One region of the Planococcus sp. SE5232 genome, then DNA from elsewhere that is predicted to be linked to it. Evidence: riboswitches for the same ligand, from Rfam matches in the RefSeq annotation. Region 1 holds a riboswitch; each other region holds the start of a gene.
The links. Region 1 has a riboswitch for thiamine pyrophosphate ahead of ACRC6Q_RS08305 (YkoF family thiamine/hydroxymethylpyrimidine-binding protein). Riboswitches for the same ligand answer to the same signal wherever they lie in the genome.

Region 1 (4,306 bases):
TGACCACAACTTCGCCTCGGTGGGCGGAAAACGTTGATGGAGAGAGCAGTTGCTTATTCTTGATTGTTACTGAGAGTTCTGCAGCATGTAACGCAGTTTCCGGTTGGACTGCGGGTTGCCGTACAGGAAACAGAACCGACGGCCGTGTTGTGAATTTCTGATCGGCGACGATATTTCCGTCACCGCCCATTTGAATTTCACGTCCGAAAAACGAACCCCAGCTGTCCAGCCGGTGTTCGACTGCAACGATGGTCAAATTGGCTTGTTGCTGCAGCTGTTCGAGCCACTGGACGAATTGTTTGGCGGTATACGGATCTAGGTGAGACAACGGCTCATCAAGCAATAGAACCTCGGGATCCATGATCAGCGCACAAGCAGTAGCGACGCGCTGTTTCATCCCTCCGGACAAGGATTGGATAATAGTATGCCGCAGGTGCGTCAATTGGGTCAGCTCCAAAACTGCCTGGATGCGCGGGTCCATTTCATCATATGATGTCTGCAGATTTTCCAGCGTGAATGCAAGCTCTTCTTCCACGGTCGGCATGCAGAACTGTGAATCCGGATCCTGGAAAACAGTTGCCACGCGGTGATTGATTTCCCCGGCGGCATAGTCAGCTGCAGGCTTTCCGAACAATAAAATCTCACCATCGACCAGACCGTCGCAGTTCTCCGGATATAAACGATTCAGCAAATACAACAAGGTACTTTTTCCGCAGCCGCTTGGGCCGGTTAAGACCAGCCGCTCGCCCCGGTAGACCGAAAAGGTTATGCCGGTCAAGGTCTTCGCTTCATCTTCCGGAAAGCGGAACGATAGACCATTTAAAGAGAAGATTTCATCAGGCATTAATATCACCTTTTTTCGCACGTGCAATTGCATAGCCACGCAGGGAACCGGTCGCAAGTAAAGCATCTCCGATATACTTGCCGCCGATTCCTGCGATGATGGCGCCGCTGAGGACTCGGATAGTGAACATCAACGCGACAAAAGAAGGATCGAGTGCTGCATAGCCCGAGATGAAATATCCGTAGACGAAGCTGAAGACGGCTGAACCGATGCCGGCAAGCATCAGCACCAGGATGTTGAAATGCTTATAGCCGGTCAATGCGAACGCGGCTTCAGCACCGAGCCCTTGAATGACGCCGGAAAGAATCAGGCGGGGGCCCATGGCATTGCCGATCAATACTTCGATTGCAGCGGCCATCGTTTCGGACATAAAGGCAGCGCCCGGTTTGCGGATGATGTACATGCAGATGATCGATACGATGAACCAGATGCCGAACATCCATTCATAGGCGAGAGGGCCGATGACTGCAGCCCATATGTTGGCTGCATGGACAAACAGCAAGTAGATGATACCGAAAACGACCGCAAACAGGGACATCAACACCACTTCTTTTAATTTCCACGATTTCAGCATCTTACGCACCTCCGTGGGACGGGCTGTTGATGCTCATCGATACCGTCATCACCAAGTGGCGGTGTTCTTCGGAACGCGCATTGGTGAATGCTTCTTCGTAAAAGGCGAAGACGTCATGGATATCGCCATGGATGCCGCTTGCGTAATGCATTGAGTCGTTGAAGACGCCCTGCTTTTTAGCGCGGTCCACTTCCCGGTAGATGACCGCCATGTAATCCGGATTGTTCATCGGGTACAGCGCAAACTGGGAAGAGACGTATTGCTTCGTGTCGTCGGTGTTCAACAGCACATCGTCTTTTTCCAAATAGACGTCCCCGGATGAATCGCCGGGGCAGCCGATCGAGAAGGTGCCGGACAATGCGACGTGCTCTCCGGTTTTTGCAGTATGCAACGCCAGTGCTTTCGCGACGTTGAAGACGTGATTCTGTTTGCCGCGAATGACGGTTGAGACGTCATCGGTGTGCATCCAGACGTTCGACGTGTCCGTTTCGTTCAAGGCTCCTTTGATGACTTTGATGAAACCGCCGGTCATCGGATGCAGCGAGAAGCGAAATCCGACTATCGGGCTGGTCCCGCATTGCAATGGTTCCATATCGACATTCCTCCTAAAAATTTGCACAAAAAAGGCTGCATCCGCGAAGATGCAGCCATAATCTACAAATAATCAAAAGGAATTATTTCAGAAATACGCCACACTTCCTCACGCAGGTATTATCCTGATCGAGTCTTAAGGGATCGAAGCTTGCGCTTGCATCTCAGCCATAATGGGCACCCCTAGTGCAGTAAACGGTATGCGGTTTTTGTGTTCGGGTTGTTCCCGATGGGTTTAGTGTAGAGGAAGTGGTAGGAGATGTAAAGAGGAAGATTGGAAAGATGTGCGAAGTGGCAGTTTGGATTGATGTGCTGGAATCGTATCGGTCGCTTTGGATAGGGCAAAGACGATTGCTCCTGCGCAAGCTCGTCGCCAATGAGGCCCCAGGAACGCCTGGCTCCTCATTGGCTCAAGCACTAAGTTGAAAAAGAGAATTCGTCTTATTGCTCCGCCGAGCCTTGAGACGCGCCGGTGCTTAGTAAGTTGATGGGAGAATATATACACATATAGCGCCCAATGAAATATATTTGTGACTTTCACCGTTATTTTTCACATAATATCTCCGTCCCTCATTTTAATCAGCTTCTCTAAATTCTTCTGCAACAAAAGCGGTAGACCTTCCAAACTGAACGTCATTTTGTAACGCCAGATCGATTCCTTCCACTGCCGCTTTCGAATGCGTCCACAATCCTCTTCTGTCATCCAGGATTGAACCTGCAGAACCAAATCGGCAATAAACGTTCCTATGCTATCTTTGTTTTGCATTGTATCGAGTAATGGGATATCCAGTACGACAATATCTGTTTCAACAATTGATAGTTTGCTCGTTCAAAATTCTTTCCACTTTGCTTGTCCAGATAGATATCCCGTTATTTATTGATGCCCATTTTTTGCATGGCTTCTTTTGGCGGCTTCATTTTGATTTTGCTGCTTACACGTATGCAACCAAATTTAAGATGTTCCATAGTTTACCTTTAAAATACCCATTTCCCTTAAATATGCCTGGAAAACGTTCGTAAAAATACATGTAAATTCGCGAACATTCGTAAAGTGTTTTAACATGTTTACGAACACCGTTTTAGGTCATTTTCAGCTGTTTTCAATGCGTTCGTAAAAGTTTACTTTTACGACCGGATTGAAATGAAGGAAGTCCTGGTGTTGATGCTATGTAAAGAAAATTATTAGCAAAGCTAAAAGAGTTTCTTTTTTACATTGGCGTTGAATTAAATCGCTGTTTGAAAAAAAGAAAGGTATTTGGAATTGTTAACAATTGATTAGAGGTCTAGGGTTGAAATGAAAAAATGTGAAAATTCTTAATTTTGTGTTTTAATATCATTAGTAGTCTCGATAAGAGTATAATTCCTAATATCATCTTTCGGAAAGTATAAAAGAGTCGTGAAATGTATTTTACTGTTTTAGCCGCATTTTTAAAAAAGGAAGAACGAGAAGTGAAGAGGTAGCAGGAGTTTATGAGCTAAACGTTATATTTCTCCTCAACTACATAGGAAAGAACAATCTTTCTTAAGAACTCAAAATACAACAGTAGTTATTACTACAGTAGTTATTACTACTTGATTACTCTAAGCTAAGGCCTGGGGACGACTCATTCAAAGAAATTAGGAGAGTGCGTAAAGCATACAATAATGTAGGAACTTATACTCGAAATGTAGTTGAGAAGAAGGATTGATTTTATACTAGTAGGAATTTACATACGATGTTTTCAAAAATAGCATCATAAGTCTGGAAAACTCTTATGATTTTATTATTTTATTCATTTTGTGAAGTCGAAACGAAGAGTTAAAGAGATTAAAATGAAGAGCGTTAGGCCAGAAAAATCATAACTTTATTATGCGCGAATTACAGGGTTCAGTTTGCTGCTGATGGCAATCATCGCCCTCTTCGCTAATTTTTTTGTGTTTGAAAGCCTGGTCGTACCTGAAAATGCAGCAGCAACCGTGGAGAACCTTCTTACCGATGACTTGTTGTTCCGTTTTGGCATTGCGGATTTCATTATCGTGCTTCTTCTGAATGTCGTTGTGTCCTGGTCACTTTACATTCTATTAAGACAAGTAAATAAAAACTTTTCGTTGCTGGCAGCTGGATTCAGATTGGTTTTTACAGCCATTTTTGCAGCAGCCATGTTCAATTTTTTAAGCGTTTTACAATTGATAGGAGGAGAAATGTAGTTGGGGGTGATGGAAACAAGCCAATTGCAAGCTCAGGTTATGTTGCTGATTGATGCCTTTAATAATGGGTGGCTAATTGGCCTCGTTTTCTTTGGCTTTCAGTTGCTTTT
Region 2 (4,306 bases), on a different contig from region 1:
AAAGGGTGTCCACAGTTTTTCGTTTCCAGACTTTGATAATAAATCGAAAAACAAAAGGGATCCGGCATTTGCTCCGGATCCCTTGATTTTTTTACAATTCTTATTTATCCATTTTGGTCAGCAGGATCGGCTCGCCTTTTGTAACGAGCACAGTATGCTCGATTTGCGCCACCAATGACTGATCCGGTGTGATGAATGTCCAGCCATCGCCTGATTCCACAATGTGCTCGGCCTTTTGCGAGATAAACGGCTCTACAGCCAGCACCATGCCTTCTTTCAGGATGGTCGTCTCCCACGCATCGTAATAATTCAGGATGTGCTGTGGAGCTTCATGCAGCGATTTGCCGATGCCATGGCCGGTCAAATTCTTGATAACGAACAAGCCCTGCTCTTTCGCCTCACGTTCCACTGCTTTACCAATTTGGTTAAGCTTTGCACCGGCTTTGACTTTTGTCATCGCGCGATCGAAAGCTGAAGCTGCAGCTTCACAGATTTTTTCCTTGTCCGCATGCCCTTCGCCTACAACAAAGGAAATGCCGGTATCGGAGAAGAATCCTTCGTATGAGCCAGAAACGTCGATATTGACGATATCGCCGTCTTGGATCACGCGGTCACCCGGAATTCCGTGTGCCACTTCTTCGTTGACACTGATGCAGGTGAATCCAGGAAAATCATACTCTGATTTAGGTCCGGAAACGCCGCCCAGCTCTTCGAACAATTTGCCGCCCAATTCGTCAATTTCCTTCGTAGTGACTCCAGCTTTAGTAGCCGCCTTCATCGCTTCACGAATTTCAGCCACCATTTGGCCGGCTTTTTTCAACATTTCAATATCTTTTTCATTAGTTGCTATCATCAATGACCCTTCTTTCAAGCTTTTCTATTCAAGAATTATACCACAAAATTAAATCAGGGGCTCCTGACCCGTTTCAATAAATCCGGGAAAATCGACATAAAAAAAGAAGGCTGTCCGAGGACAGCCTTCCATATTTCAAGCTTCAGCATCCACCAGTCTCGGAGCTGCTGCAAAAAGCGCAGCACAGACAAAGGCGGCAAGCAAAAATACCGGGATCATATACGTTGCATTATAAATCACCGAGTAAATGACCACATTGCCTTCAGCAAACATGCCGAAGAACAGGATGCCGGTAATGACATGGACGAGGTAGCGCAGCGCAGAAGCAAGTAACACACCGGCAACAACAGCCGTCAGCATCTTCCCTGTTTGCTTGGCATGTGCATGCTGCAGATACTTCCCACGCATGACACCCGCCAGCCCCACGACTCCGTAGGCGAGAAGATAATCCAATATGACCTGCATGACGACGAATCCGAAAGACAAGGGCGCCACAGAGATAAACCCTGAGACAATCTGCAGCAGCCCGACCAGGAATCCTGTCAGCACTCCGGCACCGACGCCTCTTCTGAAAGCGATCAATACAATTGGAATCATCACCAGGCTGACTGAACCCCCCTGTGGCATCCGGAAAGAAACGAAATCCAACACAAATCCAAGAGCTGCGAAAATGGCAATTTCCATCATCAACAATACTTTTTTATTTCTCATGACTTCCTCCTTTAATGTGTTATGCACATCACCAGAAGGGCCGTGAATAAAACCATATTAAAAACGGCGACAGGACAGAGCCTGTCGCCGTTGTAAGGGCCGGTTTCCATCCACATCCCTGCGCAAGTGTTAACTTACAGGTTCAAAGGGTAAGAACAAATGTTCACTCTCAGCAAAAGCTCCCCTTGTGGTGTATACAGATATTTAGCATTCACCTGTATTGTACACAAGGGTTTCATTTTGTGCAAGGCTGTTTTAAGATAGCCTGATAGGGTAAAGAATTACATGATGAAGATAGTTGAAAGGTGGTGAAGGCAGCCGGGATTCTGGGCTTGCCGAAAATATGATTGAATTGTTGAAGGAACTGATTAAAATTCAAAGCGATACTAAAGATGGAGCCAATGAAGCTCTTCTTTTTTGTGCAGATTGGCTGAAATCCAAAGGAGAAACCGTTACTGTCCATGACAATAAAGGTTATCTGATGCTGACTGCCGCTAAAGGGCAAGGCACCGAGACCATCGTTTGGAATGGCCACGTCGACGTCGTTCCTGGCCATAAAGAACAGTTTGTCCCAGTCGAAGAGCAGGACCGCATCTATGGCCGCGGCGCCGCTGACATGAAAGCCGGAGTTGCCGCGATGATGCAGGCCTTTATCGAGCTGGACAGTTCCGGCCTAGAGCGCACGGTGCAGCTGCATATTGTAACGGACGAAGAGATTGGCGGCCGAAACACTTCCAAGTGGCTGGTCGAACAAGGCTTCCATGGTGACTTCGTCATTTGCGGTGAACCTACGGGATTGAAAGTTGGCCTGCAATCCAAAGGTATCCTGCGGATGGATATGACGTTCAAAGGCAAACCGGCCCACGGGAGCCGTCCTTGGGAAGGCATCAACGCCATTGAATCTGCGATGAAATTCCACATGGCTATCTCTGAGCTTCCTTTCAGAAAAGAATCAACGGAATATTACGAGCAGCCTTCCGTCAATTTGCCGATCATCAAAGCAGGAGACCGTTACAATGTGGTTCCTGAAACGTGCGAAATGTCCTATGATATCCGCTTCATGCCCGGACAGGACAAAGACGAGATCGTTCGCCAATTGGCAGACTTGGCTGAAACCTTGGATCTCGATATGGACTACAAAGCGTCAGGATCTACCCCAGCCCTGACAACAACAAAAGAAAATCCCTATATCCAGAGCCTGCAAAAGGCGATTCTGGATACTACAGATCAGGAACCTGTTTTATTCGGCCAGCATGGCGCTGCAGATACGCGTTATTATGCAGCGGTGACCGGCGGCGAAGGGGCAATAGAATTCGGTCCAAGCGGCGATGATTGGCATGGCAATGCTGAATACGTAACGATTTCAAGCGTCCATGCGTACAAGGATATCCTCTTGGCTCATGCCCAATCTGCTTAAATAGGTTTGCATTCTGCAAAATTCGGGAAAATAACAATAACTAACCCCATGAATGGAGAGATTTAAATGGCAATTGGAAGACTAGTGAAATCTGCGATAAAATACGGTCCCATCGCTTACCCGATCATCCGTAAAGTATTAAATAAAAGAAAACAAGGAAAAGCTGGACAACCAGCTTCCAAACAATCTACATCGCGTGATAAAAAACGCTAAACCAAAAAACGTTCCGGCATAAAATATGCCGGAACGTTTTTTTGAGTTTTATAAAGAATTGGAGGTCCGCAGGATGCGGATCATGTAAGCGTTGCGACAGGAAGTTGCGCTTTTAGCTTACGTTCCTCTAAATGGGCGCTTACGCTTTTCTTTGTCCAGCTCCAGCAGCCAGCCCCTCGAGTCGCTTCAGCCTTTCCAGCAATGGCTGAAGAACGCCATTACCGGCAAGGCTTCCAGCGCTTGTCGGGGCTTGACGGCTGCTTACGCTTTTCTAGATATAATAAGGCATTGCTTCGCGCAATGCAAAGTAGCCGGTTGGGCTGCTTTCAGATGGGCGCTGTGCTGTTTCTTCCGAATCATTAGCCTCTTGGTCTTGGCCATCTTGCTCTTCTTGATCCTGTGCTTCCATTATCTGCTCGAAAGACAATGGGTTCGGCGGTGGCAATTCCAAGTCCTCGACTGTCCAAGCTGCCTGGTATTCATCGAAGAACGCATTGGCCATCGCCTGGTAGCCGACTGCATTCGGATGGACGTCGGCTGCATTCGGAACTTTATCTACGGCATTTTCACCAAATGGCTTGTCTACTGATACAAAAACGGCTCCTGCCTTTTCAGCAGACTCCTGGAGAATTTGATTGAGACGGTCAAGCTGTTTGGCCGTTCCGCTCTTTTGGCTGTCACGCACATGCGGATAGGCAAAATAATAACCCATTACATAAACCGCTGCGTCCGGAGATTGCTCCGTAAGCTCAGCCAAAATCAGCTCCATGTTCTTGCGTGCATCATTGAGTGCAAAATCCGCCTGCACCTGCTGGAACGTCAGCGATCCCTGTACTGAATCATTCTGTACGAGACGCAGCAGATCATTCGCCCCTGCTGATACGGTAATCAGATTGGCGGATGCCAGTACTTCCTTTGCCTCATCGGTTTGGATGCTGTCTAACACATCAGCCGTTGTAAAACCGGGAAATGCCAGGTTTTTCGAATAGAATGCGACAGGTTGGTTGCGTGACAGCTCTTGGGCAATCAAATCTGCATAGCCCGTATCTATTTGGCGTTCGGGTGTCTGCCCAGCTGCCAACGAATCACCGATGGCTACATAAGCTGCTGGT
Region 3 (4,306 bases), 1.3 Mb from region 1:
TTCATCAAAATTAAGGATGGCTTGGTCCAATCCGGATCATACAGCCAGTTCGGACCGTCGATGCCGACCCAGCCAAGAACGAGATTGACCATCCCGGTTCCAGGTTCAAGCAATTGCATCCAAAGCAGGTAAACGCCGACACCTGACAGTACAGCGGGCAAATAATACAAGGTCCGGAAATAACGGATGCCTGGGACCTGCTGATTCAACAGCGAAGAAATGAAAATAGCGCCTATTGTTGTCAAAGGGACGGAAAACGCAACGTAATAAATTGTATTCCAAAGGGAAGTCCGAAAAAGACCATCTTCCGTGATGAGCGATTGGTAGTTTTCCACTCCGGTGAAATTCATCTGTGATGTAATATTATAGTCTGTGAAGCTTCCTGCTAAAGAAAACAATAAAGGCCCGGCAGTGAAAGCGAAGAATCCGACAATAAACGGCAAAATGAAAATATAGCCGTATATGCTTTCCTTACGCCTCATGGTCAATTTTCTTTTTCCCATGGGATTTCCTCCTAGCTCACTGGTTTTCCTCGATTAAATTTTTCACATCCTCTTCCGCTTGTGCAAGTGCTTCTTCGGCTGTCTTTTGGCCCAAGAAGAATTCATCGACTTGCGGATTGATGTAATTGTAGAACCCTGGTGCTTCCACAGGAGCTGGTGTGAGCAAAGTATCTTCCATGCTTTCAACTGCAATCTGATAGACCATCTGGCCTTCTTCCGTTAACTCATCGGATTCTGAAGCTGCTTCTGCCGCTTCGATATTAGCAATATTATCAAAGTTTTCCACTGCCCAGTATGTCTGTGCTTCTTTACCTGTCAGATATTCGATAAACTCCCATGCGGCTTCCGGATCGCTTGATCCTTCAGGAATTTCAGCTACGAAACCGCCGCCCCAACTCGTGTGGCCGCTGCCCGGTTCGTATTCAGGAAGCTGCACTACACCGAAATTCAGGTCTTCCGCATATTCGCTGATTTGCTGGTAGAAAGTCGGCTGTTGCACGATCATAGCCAAATCACCGCTGAAGAAAGGATTTCCCTGCTGACTGTCGATTTGAGCCTGGTATGAATTGACGACATCTTCCCCGATTCTTTCTCTCCAAGATTTCAGCCAGTTCAAAACTTCAACATTTCTTTCTGTATTGATGTTGACTGTATCTGTATTATTGTCTTCACCGAAATAGTTTTGGCCGTTGGCATTCAGCAGCCAGACATCGTAACCGACTCCCCAAAGAGGATAGAAGCCGAGGCGGTCATACTCCCCATTCTCCTTTACATCCAGCTTAGTTGCGTATTCTTCCAGTTCTGCCCATGTTTCCGGTGGATCTTCCGGATCCAGACCGACTTCTTCAAAGGCGTCTTTGTTATAGAAGAGGACGCGCGTATCAGTATTGAAAGGGATGCCGTAAGAATCGCCTTCATAGAGCGTAGCCTCCCAAAGTTCAGGATAGAATTTTTCTGAGAAATCTTCATCGATGAATTCTGAAAGGTTCATGGCCTGATTTTCCTTGCCGCGGATTGCAGTAGCGTTGATGTCATTGATTACGACATCAGGAGGATTGCCCGCTGCAATGGCAGCCAGCTCTTTGGTCCAGATGTCTCCCCAAGGGCTGTACGTATGTCTGACTTCGATTTCATCCTGGGATTCATTGAAGTCAGCGACGATTTTGTCAATGATGGGGCGTCTGAGTTCCGAACCCCAGAAAGGCGATGAACTTTTTTGAAGGAAGAATTGATAAAGGTACCTATTTGATGGGGGATAAAGTGATTGATATTCCCTCATCTGTAATGACGATGCTGAGAAATGAAGGGTATGATGGCAAGGCGGTGACTTTAGGCATCCGGCCGGAACATATTCATGTCAATAACGAAGATTTGTCGGGTTTCCCAGCAAGTGAATTCGAAGCGACCATTACAGTTTCTGAATTGACAGGGGCTGAAACCATCCTCTATGCCGTATATGCGGATCAGGAATTCATCGCACGCATTGATGCTTCTACCACAATTGAAGCGGGTGATACGGCAACGCTTGCTTTTGATATGAGCCACGTACACTTTTTTGATGAGGAAACGGGAAATCGCATAAAAGCTGTAGAATTTTCTGAAACTATGATATAGTGATTTCGAAAACACAACTAAAAAACACCACTAGGGGAGCCGGATATCGGCTGAGACGGGCATAAGCCTGGACCCTTTGAACCTGATCTGGATCATACCAGCGGAGGGAAGTGGCGGCCGTCTGCTATTTCCATTATCGACTGCATACGCCGCTTCCCTTTACTGGGAAGCGGTGTTTTTTGTTTTGTGGAAGAAAAGGAGATGGAGAAATGGCATTTTGCAAAGAAGTAAGAAAAGAATGCGACACCCTGTGGCAAGCTAGTTTTGATCACCCATTTGTGAAAGGAATCGAAGACGGGACGTTGCCGATTGATAGATTTCGCTTTTATGTAATGCAGGATGCCTATTATTTGACGCATTTTGCGAAAGTGCAGGCTATTGGCGCATCCAAAGCTGCAGATCTGGAAACCACTCAGCGTTTTGCCATCCATTCTGCACATACCTGCAGTGCTGAGCTGGCGCTTCATGAATCGTTCATGGAAATTCTCGAAGTCACTGAAGAAGAGTGGACTGTTTTTGAACCTTCTCCGACCGCTTACGCCTATGTATCGCATATGTACCGCTCATCCGAAGGCGATTTAGCGGATGTGCTGGCGTCCATTTTACCTTGCTACTGGCTTTATTACGAAATTGGAGAGCGGTTGAAAAATGCGGAACCCGATCATCCGATCTACAACCGGTGGATCGCAACTTATGGTTCCGAGGAGTTTGGGGCATTAGTCAACGAACAGATTGCCCGTATGGACAGGCTGGCAGAAGGGCTGCCGGAAACGCGCCGGCAGGAGTTGAAAAACCGTTTCCGGAAGAGCAGCTATTATGAATGGAATTTCTGGGATCAGGCTTGGAAAAAAGAATCCTGGTCCGTAGATTCCATCGACAAAGTAGGTGTCTAATATGCTCCAGCAGATAAGAAGTGAAAATCCGCTTGTCCATTGCATCACCAATCATGTTGTTTCCAATTTTCAAGCCAATGGGCTGCTGGCGATCGGTGCATCCCCGATCATGGGAGAAGCACCTGAAGAAGCGGCAGAACTTGCTGCAATGTCGAAGGCGTTGTCGTTGAATATCGGAACTTTACATGCACAATCTTTGAAAAGTATGCTGATTGCCGGAGTATCGGCCAATCGGCTGGGAATACCTGTGGTCCTGGATCCTGTCGGCGTAGGAGCCAGTAACTTTCGAAAGCAGGCGGTCCGCGAAATTCTGGACACAGTTGACGTCAGCGTCCTTCGGTGCAACGCAGGAGAGCTTGCAGCTATAGCCGGGAAACAGTGGCAGTCAAAAGGTGTTGATGCCGGAGAAGGGCTCCTGGACGTCAGAGAACTTGCCGTCTCCACTGCTCAGAAATTAGGGTTGGTAGTCGCAGTCACTGGAAAAACGGATATTGTCACAGACGGAAAAAGTGTAACGGAAATTTCTTTTGGTGATCCGATCATGGCTTCGATTACGGGAACGGGCTGTTTGCTCAGCAGTATTGTGGCTGCAGCCTTGGCAGTCCAACCAGAGGATCCTTTAAAGACTGTCGGCAATGCGCTGCACTTTTATGCGATTGCTGGACAGAAGGCCGCGAAGTCTGCAGTTCTTCCAGGGGATTTTCAAGTCGCTTTCCTCAATCAACTTGCCAGGCTGACGGACAGTGAAGTGAAAGAACATGTCTATTTATAGGAGGAAATACTATGAGTAAAATTCCACAAACGTTGACGATAGCCGGATCGGATTCTGGAGGAGGCGCCGGGATCCAGGCGGACCTGAAAACATTTCAGGAGCTCGGTGTCTATGGCACATCTGTAATCACGGCCGTGACGGCTCAGAATACGACGGGAGTCACAGACATCTACCCAATGTCGTCTCAGGCTGTAAAGACGCAATTGAAGGCAGTGGGAAGTGATTTCGAGATTGCGGCTGTGAAAACGGGCATGCTGTTCAATCCGGAAATCATTAAGGAAACTGCTGCGGCCGTTCGAGAGTATGGGTGGGGAAATCTGATAGTAGACCCGGTGATGATTGCGAAGGGCGGTGCCAATTTGTTGCAGCAGGAGGCAGTGGAAGCGCTTAAAGTCCACTTGCTGCCGCTGGCTTTGCTGGTAACGCCGAACATCCCGGAGGCAGAAGCGCTGACAGGCATCGCAATCACAGATTCCTTCAGCCGCCGGCGGGCTGCTGAAAAGATTTTATCGCTGGGAGCAGAG
Region 4 (4,306 bases), on a different contig from region 1:
GCATTAATGTCATGATCAATCCAAAACCGCAGGAAATGGCCTATAAAAAGAACCTGAATGAAGATAATAGCCCTCTGACATTTAATCACAAGGATGGGATGAGGGGATTGCAGCTATTCCATTTTGCGTTGCGAGAACAAATGAGATTTGCAGGTCCGCTCAGATGCCGGAAAATGAAACCGCAATTGTTTTGGGGCACCTTTGATGTGTCTTTATTGATTATCAAAGACATAATGGAACCATTTCCGGAAGACAAAATTATCGAAAAGGCGGCTTTTGATGAGCAGATGATTGAATATGGATTTTGGTTGGGAGACGACAAAGTCGATGTCCCGACATTTTTTGTATTGCCCTATCCATTCATCTATAAAGATTTAACTTACCCCAACCTGAAACCCAAATCGGCGTATTACGATAAAAAACTGAGCGAATACTTCCTTGACTTGGAAAGTGCAGTCAGGTCTGAGGATCCAAGTCAAGCTATACAAGATTTCTTCTATTCCAGTTTCGATATTTTATCCAACGAACTCCAGTGGGAAGGCATTGACCATTATTTTATTCCGTTGAAGATGAATAAGCAAAATGGTGCCGATAAATCCAATGGCACTGACAGAAACCAACAAAGATAAGGCCATTGCTTTAAGTAATTGCTATTCACGTGAAGAAGGATAAAGCTTCATTTCTTAAAGGAAGTATGACGAAATGGCCTTGTTTAAAAAACAGGGCTATTTTACTGCCGGGAAATTTGATGGTTGAAAATTCACTCTTTTTGTGTACATGACTTAACATACTTGATATACTAAATTATGGAATAAAAGAAAGGAAGTTGAAAATGAAAACTATTTGGTTGGCTTTGCTTGGGGCCGCAACTGTCCATCTTCTTTATTTTGCAGCTGTATTTTCCGTGGGCTATGTAAAAACCATCACCTACAGACCCAATATTCCAAAAGCCTGGGAAAATGCAGAAAATCTGCAAAGTACTGCAGCTTTCGGGTACGCTGTTTCCCCTATCATCTATTTTGGTACATTTTCAGCTGCAACGGTCGCTTGTATGTTGTTGTTGTGTGGGTATAAAAAACTTGCTTCAACGCCTGTCAGAACTGAATAGATATAGACAGAAAGTCTGATATAGCTATTTTTTTCTTGTTCTATTGCTGAATATTTAAAAGATTGAATACAAGATGAACTGGATTAATGGCGATGTTGATGTTACGCTTACTTTAGATTTTAGCATTTTCAAAATAACTGAATATAAAACACTGGGGGAGTCTTTTGAGACTGAGATGGAGAAATCCGGACCCTTTGAACCTGATCTAGTTGAAACTAGCGTAGGGAAGTGGTTAATGTATGTCCAATCTTTTCTGTAGATATACCCAAAACCACTCCATCGCTGGAGTGGTTTTTTTATGTTGTTATTAAACTCATTTGTTTTAACTTTCCGAAAGTCGATAAAAGGAGGCAATATATGAGAGATGGCGAGTTGCATATAATCTCAACTGATAAGCACCCCTCACAACAACTGGCAGAAATCATCAGCCGGATTCATCGTGAAGTTGATTTTATCCATCTACGTGAAAAGAGCAAAACAGCAAGAGAAGTAGTGGAATTAGTGAAGTTGTTGGTGGATAAAAATGTACCTTTATCAAAAATAATCATAAACGACCGAGTGGATATTGCCGTTGCCTCCAATGTAAAAGGTGTTCAATTGGCTTATCACTCGTTACCGGTAGATTGTGTGAAAAGAAGTTTTACACATTTAACGATTGGGTGTTCGGTGCATGCGATTGAAGAAGCTCAACTTGCCGAAAAGAAAGGGGCTGATTATGTAGTATGTGGCCATATTTATTCGACTTCATCAAAAACTGGACTGATACCGAAAGGCTTAGAACTACTGAAAAATGTTTCTGAATCAGTTTCTATTCCAGTCATTGCTATTGGTGGCATAACGCCCGGAAATACTGGGGATGTTATCAACTCTGGAGCGAGAGGGATCGCTGTAATGTCAGGAATTTTCGAAGCGAAAGATCCTTTGCTGGCTGCAAGATCCTATCGTTCCTGTTTAGCGAAATAAAGTTTTTATCTGGTACTATGAGGAGAGGATTTCTATGAACAGAACATTTGAAGCAATTGTAGTTGGGGGTGGAGTCATCGGCGGTTCAATAGCCTATAGTTTGGCGAAAAGAGGAATGGAGGTGTTGTTATTGGAAAAAGGACGCCTTGCTGGTCAAGCATCTGGTGCTGCAGCTGGGATGCTTGGTGCGCAAGCGGAATTGGAAGGAGAAGGACCGCTTTTTCTATTAGCGAAGACCAGCAGGGCGATGTTTAACGGCTTGGCCGATGAGCTGAAGATTGCGAGTGGAATTGATATTGAACTTGTCAATAAAGGGATGTTGAAGCTCGCCTTAACCGATAAAGAACAGCAGGAGCACCGTCGAATCCTGGAAGTCCACAGACAGAATAACGAACGGGCCGAATTGCTTACGGGTGATGAAGCTAGAAGAAGGGAACCGGCAATATCTAGCGAGGTGATGGGAGCCATGTATCTAGAACGAGATGGCCAAGTTGCCGCTCCTCAACTGGCATTAGGGTTTTTAAAGTCAGCTGAGGCTTTTGGTTCTGTCATTAAAGAAGATGTAGAAGTTCAGTCCTTTCACTCTTCTAAGGGCATAATGACAGGAGTCGCTACATCTGAAGGGGACTTCATGAGCGCAAATATCGTGGTGGCAGGGGGGGCATGGAGCGAAGTCTTGTTAAGTAAAATGGGTTTACCGACTATCACCCATCCTGTAAAGGGGGAATGTTTTTCTGTGCGGACAAAAACGCCGTTATTATCCAGCACGATCTTCACTTCCGGCTGCTATCTGGTGCCGAAGAAAGACGGGAGAATCATTGTAGGCGCAACCGTTATACCGAATACATTTAATCCGCAGACCACTGTAAAAGGCATTTCGTTATTGATGGAAAATGCAAAGAAGCTGGTGCCTTCTATAGAAGAAGCAGAATGGGAAGGGGCTTGGGCTGGAATACGTCCACAAACTGCGGACGGTTTGCCTTTTATGAGTGAACATCCTGACTACAGCGGCTTATTTATCGCGACAGGCCATTACAGAAATGGGATCTTGCTGTCGCCGATTACGGGAGAAGTGATGGCTGATTTGATTGAAGGAAAAACACCATCACTTGATCTCTCTTCTTTTCGTATCGAACGATTGATCAGAAGAAAAAATTGATAAGGAAGTGTTGAAAATGAAGTTGGTGGTTAACGGAGAACGGGTGGTCGTACCAAATACGGTGGAGACGGTAACTGAGCTGCTGCGACATTTTGAATTGAATCAGAAAGTGATCATTGTTGAATTGAACGCTGAAATAGTTGGGAAAGAGAAGCATGCTGAAACTCTGATTTCTTTCGGGGATAAAATTGAATTGGTGCATTTTGTAGGAGGAGGATGACTATGTTAAAAATAGGTGGTTACGAATTTTCATCAAGATTATTATTAGGCACAGGAAAGTATCCTGATTTTGATATACAAAGGAAAGCCGTGGATGTGTCAGGTACAGAAATATTGACGTTTTCAGTTCGGCGGATGAATATTTTTGAAGCAGGACAACCTAACTTCCTTGAAAATCTGGATATTACAAAATACACCTTGCTTCCAAATACAGCTGGAGCGAAGACAGCGGAAGAAGCGGTTCGGATCGCGAAACTAGCTAAGGCATCGGGCCTTTGTGACATGGTTAAAGTTGAAGTAATCGGGTGTCTAAAAACCTTGCTGCCGGATCCAGTTGAAACATTAAAAGCATCGGAAGAGCTAGTGAAAGAAGGATTTACCGTATTGCCATATACGTCGGATGATGTACTTCTGGCAAGGCGCCTTGAAGAATTAGGCTGCCACGCGATCATGCCCGGAGCATCTCCCATCGGTTCCGGCCAAGGAATCATCAATCCATTGAATCTTTCTTTCATAATTGAACAATGCCAGGTTCCAGTTATTGTGGATGCAGGAATAGGAACACCTTCAGATGCTGCCATTGCAATGGAATTGGGAGCGGCTGGGGTCTTGTTGAATACTGCGGTATCCGGTGCAAAAGATCCAGTAAAAATGGCCGAAGCGATGAAATTTTCGATCGAAGCAGGAAGATTGGGATTTGAAGCTGGACGAATTCCCCAAAAACGATATGCCACTGCCAGCAGTCCAGTTGAAGGAATGAGTTTTAATTGAATGGACGATATTCACGACAGGAGCTTTTTGCACCGATCGGCAGAGAAGGGCAACGGAAACTGAGGAACAAGCATGTTTTAGTGGTG

Region 2: another riboswitch for thiamine pyrophosphate. It lies ahead of thiT (energy-coupled thiamine transporter ThiT); the one in region 1 lies ahead of ACRC6Q_RS08305 (YkoF family thiamine/hydroxymethylpyrimidine-binding protein).
Region 3: another riboswitch for thiamine pyrophosphate. It lies ahead of tenA (thiaminase II); the one in region 1 lies ahead of ACRC6Q_RS08305 (YkoF family thiamine/hydroxymethylpyrimidine-binding protein).
Region 4: another riboswitch for thiamine pyrophosphate. It lies ahead of tenI (thiazole tautomerase TenI); the one in region 1 lies ahead of ACRC6Q_RS08305 (YkoF family thiamine/hydroxymethylpyrimidine-binding protein).

The regions. Positions count from the first base shown of each region.
Region 1 is NZ_JBOGCP010000001.1:1,734,121-1,738,426, forward strand. It holds gene ACRC6Q_RS08295 (ABC transporter ATP-binding protein) at 1-844, opposite strand, end outside; gene ACRC6Q_RS08300 (ECF transporter S component) at 837-1,418, opposite strand; gene ACRC6Q_RS08305 (YkoF family thiamine/hydroxymethylpyrimidine-binding protein) at 1,420-2,010, opposite strand; TPP riboswitch at 2,099-2,204, opposite strand; partial or broken gene ACRC6Q_RS08310 (DUF4386 domain-containing protein) at 3,891-4,306, shown strand, end outside.
Region 2 is NZ_JBOGCP010000007.1:44,647-48,952, forward strand. It holds gene map (type I methionyl aminopeptidase) at 101-853, opposite strand; gene thiT (energy-coupled thiamine transporter ThiT) at 989-1,564, opposite strand; TPP riboswitch at 1,663-1,760, opposite strand; gene ACRC6Q_RS17995 (M20 family metallopeptidase) at 1,908-2,981, shown strand; gene ACRC6Q_RS18000 (hypothetical protein) at 3,048-3,194, shown strand; gene ACRC6Q_RS18005 (SGNH/GDSL hydrolase family protein) at 3,466-4,306, opposite strand, start outside.
Region 3 is NZ_JBOGCP010000001.1:462,249-466,554, forward strand. It holds gene ACRC6Q_RS02150 (carbohydrate ABC transporter permease) at 1-503, opposite strand, end outside; gene ACRC6Q_RS02155 (ABC transporter substrate-binding protein) at 520-1,782, opposite strand; gene ACRC6Q_RS02160 (TOBE domain-containing protein) at 1,764-2,117, shown strand; TPP riboswitch at 2,140-2,243, shown strand; gene tenA (thiaminase II) at 2,327-3,010, shown strand; gene thiM (hydroxyethylthiazole kinase) at 3,012-3,782, shown strand; gene thiD (bifunctional hydroxymethylpyrimidine kinase/phosphomethylpyrimidine kinase) at 3,794-4,306, shown strand, end outside.
Region 4 is NZ_JBOGCP010000002.1:142,631-146,936, reverse strand. It holds gene ACRC6Q_RS09570 (DUF5996 family protein) at 1-629, shown strand, start outside; gene ACRC6Q_RS09565 (hypothetical protein) at 833-1,108, shown strand; TPP riboswitch at 1,252-1,352, shown strand; gene tenI (thiazole tautomerase TenI) at 1,466-2,071, shown strand; gene thiO (glycine oxidase ThiO) at 2,106-3,230, shown strand; gene thiS (sulfur carrier protein ThiS) at 3,247-3,450, shown strand; gene ACRC6Q_RS09545 (thiazole synthase) at 3,453-4,220, shown strand; gene ACRC6Q_RS09540 (thiazole biosynthesis adenylyltransferase ThiF) at 4,217-4,306, shown strand, end outside.